2 regions of the Kocuria nitroreducens genome follow, and region 1 is predicted to be linked to the other one. Evidence: riboswitches for the same ligand, from Rfam matches in the RefSeq annotation. Region 1 holds a riboswitch; the other holds the start of a gene.
The links. Region 1 has a riboswitch for glycine ahead of gcvP (aminomethyl-transferring glycine dehydrogenase). Riboswitches for the same ligand answer to the same signal wherever they lie in the genome.

Region 1 (2,458 bases):
CGGCGGTGGCGTTGAGCTTCATCGTGCAGGAGCCCAGCGGGATCATCGTCCGGTCCAGGGCCAGGTCCCGGTTCTCCAGACGCCGCAGGTAGCGCAGCATCTGCGTCTCGGAGCGGTGGGCGGAGAACACCGGGTGGGTGAGGAACTCCGTGGTGCGCCGCAGCCCCTCGTCCAGCTCGGGGCCGCGCGGCCCGGCGGCGACGGCCGCGGCCGCGTCCGCCACGCCGAAGGCCTCGGCGACGAGCACGAGGTGCTGCTCCATGGTCGCCTCGTCGCAGGAGATCCCGACGTGGTCGGCGTCGACGTGCCGCAGGTTCACACCGCGCGCCTCGGCCGCGCGGACCACCTGCTCCGCCCGCTCGGGGACCCGCACGGTGAGGGTGTCGAAGAACTGCTCCGCGACGAGCTCGTGACCGGCGCCCCGCAGCACGGTGGCCAGGGTCCGGGCGCGGTCGTGCACGCGCAGGGCGATGGCCTTCAGCCCCTCGGGGCCGTGGTGCACGGCGTACATGCCGGCCACGACCGCCAGCAGCGCCTGGGCGGTGCAGATGTTGGAGGTGGCCTTCTCCCGGCGGATGTGCTGCTCGCGCGTCTGCAGCGCCAGGCGGTAGGCCGCCCGTCCCGTGGCGTCCTTGGAGACGCCCACCAGGCGGCCGGGCAGGTTCCGCTCCAGGCCGGAGCGCACCGCCATGTAGGCCGCGTGCGGACCGCCGAAGAACAGGGGGACCCCGAAGCGCTGGGAGGAGCCCACCGCGATGTCCGCGCCCTGCTCACCGGGCGGGGTGATCAGGGTCAGGGCCAGCAGGTCGGCCGCGACCGTGACCATCGCCCCGCGCTCCTTCGCCTCGGCGATCACCGCGGCGTGGTCGACGACCCGCCCGGAGACCCCGGGCTGCTGCAGGACCACGCCGGAGATCTCGCCCTCGGGCAGGCCTGCCGCCAGGTCGGCGACCTGCACGGCGAAGCCCAGCGCCTCGGCGCGGGCCAGCACCACGGCCAGGGTCTGCGGCAGCGTGTCGGCGTCGACGACGATGGTCCCGTTGCCGCGAGCCTTGTTGGCCCGGCGCATCAGCAGCACGGCCTCGACCACCGCCGTGGCCTCGTCCAGCAGTGAGGCGTTGGCCACCGGCAGCCCGGTGAGGTCGGCGACCATGGTCTGGAAGTTCAGCAGCGCTTCCAGGCGCCCCTGGGAGATCTCGGGCTGGTAGGGGGTGTAGGCGGTGTACCAGCCCGGGGACTCCAGCACGTTGCGCTGGATCACCGGGGGCGTGTGCGTGTCGTAGTAGCCCTGCCCGATCATCTGCACGGCCGTGGTGTTGCGCTCCGCGAAGGCGCCAAGCTGCTCGAGCACCTCCTGCTCGCTGAGCGCCGCGGGCAGGTCCAGCGGGGCGCGCTGACGGATGTCGGCAGGCACGGCGGCGTCCGCCAGGTCGTCGAGGCTGGCGCGGCCCACGCGGGTGAGCATGGTCTGCACGTCGTCGGGGCGGGCGCCGATGTGCCGGTCGGCGAAGACCGTCGTCGGGGACGTGGTCGCGAGCTGGATCGTCAAGAGGAACTCCCGGGTGCTGCACGCCAGGGTGGCGTGGATCGGTTCGAGTTCCTCCCCGCTCTGTCTGGGACCTGAGAGATTCCGCGGCCGGGGCCGCTTGCACCGTCGGTGAGTCCGGCGACGCGCGCCGGACTGCTTTCCAGAGTTGCCGAACCGTGGTGGTACAGGGGCCTGAGAGTTTCCTGGGGAGGAATTGCTCCTACGGCGCCCGCCGGTCGGGGTGGACCGGGGGACTCTCCCACCACAGTTCATGGGCGTCTTCTGCTCCCAGGATAGCCGGAGCCGGAAAGGGGTGTCCACCGTCACGCGGGGGCACCCGGCGACGTGAGGCTCCCCGGGGCGCCCGTGCCCGGCGCCCCGGGGCGCCGGCCGGTGGGTCAGCTCTTGGGGGACCAGAAGCGGCGGTCGCGGTCCCACTGCACCGTGCCGCCGTGGGCCTTGCGGAACTCCGTGAGGACCTCCTTGCTGATCCCGGTGTGCCCGTTCTCCAGGGTCCGGACCCACTCCGGGCCGAAGGTGCCGGGGATGTCCTGGACGGCCTGGTCCTGGGACAGCCGTCCCTCGGTGCGGATGCGGTCGATCATCCAAGTGGCGATGTCCTGTGCGCTCGTCATGCCCCCGAGCCTACGCGGCTGGGCGCACGCCGGATCACGGTGCGGGCGGAGCCGGGCGTCCTCGCGGGCCCACGACGGCGACGGCGAAGCCGGCCGCGTCCGGCCGGTCGCCTGCACCGGGCCCGAAGGCGCGGTACTCCTCCAGCACCAGTCCCTGCGCCGCGAGGAACGCGGCGATCCGCTGCCGGGCCGGGGGAGCGGTGTCGAGGCCCAGCACCAGGGGCTCGCCGGTGTAGGCGGTCGCCGCCCGGGCCCAGCGCAGGAACAGGGACCGGGACTCGAGGACCTGGGCCGA
Region 2 (2,458 bases), on a different contig from region 1:
AACACGCTGACCGCGATCGCGGCCAAGGAGCTGGGCATCGACGCGTTCGACGGCCAGCTCGCCGGCCCGAGCGCGATCGCCTTCATCTCGGGGGATCCCGTCGAGGCCGCCAAGAGCCTGCGTGACTTCGCCAGGGCGAACCCGCAGCTCGTCGTCAAGGGCGGCTACCTCGAGGGCAAGGCCCTGAGCGACGCGGAGATCAAGCAGCTCGCGGACCTCGAGTCCCGCGAGGTGCTGCTGGCCAAGGTGGCCGGTGCCGCCCAGGCGTCCCTGTCCCAGGCCGCGGCGCTGTTCCAGGCCCCGCTGTCGAAGACCGTCCGCACGGCCGAGGCGCTGCGCGCCAAGGTCGAGGAGCAGGACGCCTGACCAGCATCCCCGCCGCGAGGCACATTCTCACCACGGAACCAGACCGTCCCGCGCCGACGAACCCGGCCGGGGCACACCATCGAAAAGGAGCCACAACCATGGCCAAGCTCACCACCGCTGAACTGATCGACGCGTTCAAGGAGCTCTCCCTCATCGAGCTCTCCGAGTTCGTGAAGGCCTTCGAGGAGACCTTCGACGTCACCGCCGCCGCCCCCGTGGCCGTCGCCGGTGCCGCCGCTCCGGCCGCCGCCGCCGAGGAGGCCGAGGAGCAGACCGAGTTCGACGTCGTCCTCGAGGCCGCCGGCGAGAAGAAGATCCAGGTCATCAAGGAGGTCCGCGCGCTGACCTCCCTCGGCCTCAAGGAGGCCAAGGACCTCGTGGACTCGGCCCCCAAGGCCGTCCTCGAGGGCGCCGCCAAGGATGCCGCCGACAAGGCCAAGGAGGCCCTCGAGGGCGCCGGCGCCACCGTCACCCTCAAGTAGGACCCCGGAAGCGTTCCTTCCCGGACGCTCCTGCGAGGCCCCGGACGCACGGCGTCCGGGGCCTCGTGCCGTGCCCGGCCGGTCTGTGGGAGACTGGGGGCACAACCACATCGGCCGCCCACGCGCAGCGGGAGAGTCCGCCGCCGCCCTCGTCCCGGGCGGCGGGCGGCGCCGAAGGAGCAGATCCTCCCCGGGAATCTCTCAGGCCCCAGGACCGCTGCGAGCGGGCCACTCTGAAGAGGTCCCCCGCCGCCGGCCCGGACGCGAGGCCACCGACGGTGCAGGCCGGCCCGCAGCGGCCGGTGAGAACTCTCGGGTCAGGGGACTTCAGCGGGGAGGCCGGACGGGCCCCACCGGGCCTCGAACCACGAGGAGCTGACCTTGTCCTTCCTGCCACGCCACCTCGGGCCGGACGCCGCCGAGACCCGGAGCATGCTCCGGGCGATCGGCGCCGCCGACCTCGACGAGCTCGTCGCCCGCGCCGTCCCCGCCGGCATCGTCTCGGACGAGCCCCTGCGTCTGCCGGCCCCGATGCCGGAGCACGAGGCGCTCTCCGCCCTGCGCCGGATCGCCGCGAAGAACCGCGTGATGACCCAGATGATCGGGCAGGGCTACGCGGACACCGTCACCCCGCCCGCGCTGCGCCGCAACATCCTCGAGAACCCCGCCTGGTACACCTCCTACACCCCGTACCAGCCCGAGATCTCGCAGGGCCGCCTCGAGGCGCTGCTGACGTTCCAGAACGCCGTAATGGACCTCACCGGCCTGGACCTGGCGAACGCCTCCCTCCTGGACGAGGCCACCGCGGTGGCCGAGGCCGTACTCATGATGCGCCGGGCCAACCGCAAGGCCACGAGCCGGCGCGTCGTCGTCGACGCCCGGACGCTCCCGCAGACCCTCGCCGTGCTGGGCGGGCGCTGCCGTGCCGTGGGCATCGAGCTGGTCGTCACCGACCTCGCCGAGGGGCTGCCCGAGGGGGACCTCTTCGGCGCGGTCCTGACCCAGGTGGGCGTCGACGGTGAGGTCGTCCCCCTCGCCGAGCTGGCCGAGGAGGCGCACGCCCGGGGAGCGCTCGTGGCCGTCGCCACCGACCTGCTGGCCCTGACCCTGCTGCGCTCGCCCGGGGAGCAGGGGGCGGACATCGCCGTGGGCTCCGCCCAGCGCTTCGGCGTGCCCCTGTTCTTCGGCGGACCCCACGCCGCGTTCCTCGCCTGCCGCAGGGGTCTCGAGCGGAATCTGCCGGGCCGCCTGGTGGGCGTCTCGACCGACTCCTCCGGCCGGCCCGCCTACCGGCTGGCACTGCAGACCCGGGAGCAGCACATCCGCCGCGAGAAGGCCACCTCCAACATCTGCACCGCCCAGGCGCTGCTCGCCATCGTGGCCGGCGCCTACGCCGCGTACCACGGCGGGGACGGGCTCCGCGTCATCGCGGAGCGCGTGCACCGCCTGGCCGCCCGCCTGGCCGCGGGGCTCGCCGCGGCCGGCGTCCGCGTGGTCCACGACCGGTTCTTCGACACCGTGCTGGCCGAGGTCCCCGGCCGCGCGGACGCCGTCGTGGCGGCCGCCGCGGAGCGCGGGATCAACGTGCGCCGGGCCGGTGCGGACCACGT

Region 2: linked by a shared signal. The riboswitch ahead of gcvP (aminomethyl-transferring glycine dehydrogenase) and the one ahead of gcvP (aminomethyl-transferring glycine dehydrogenase) in region 1 are both predicted to bind glycine.

Annotation. Positions count from the first base shown of each region.
Region 1 is NZ_JBHZTC010000003.1:102,621-105,078, forward strand. It holds gene gcvP (aminomethyl-transferring glycine dehydrogenase) at 1-1,549, opposite strand, end outside; glycine riboswitch at 1,699-1,800, opposite strand; gene ACFYE1_RS02685 (DUF6953 family protein) at 1,927-2,163, opposite strand; gene ACFYE1_RS02690 (class I SAM-dependent methyltransferase) at 2,198-2,458, opposite strand, start outside.
Region 2 is NZ_JBHZTC010000013.1:54,561-57,018, forward strand. It holds gene rplJ (50S ribosomal protein L10) at 1-366, shown strand, start outside; gene rplL (50S ribosomal protein L7/L12) at 465-848, shown strand; glycine riboswitch at 967-1,075, shown strand; gene gcvP (aminomethyl-transferring glycine dehydrogenase) at 1,230-2,458, shown strand, end outside.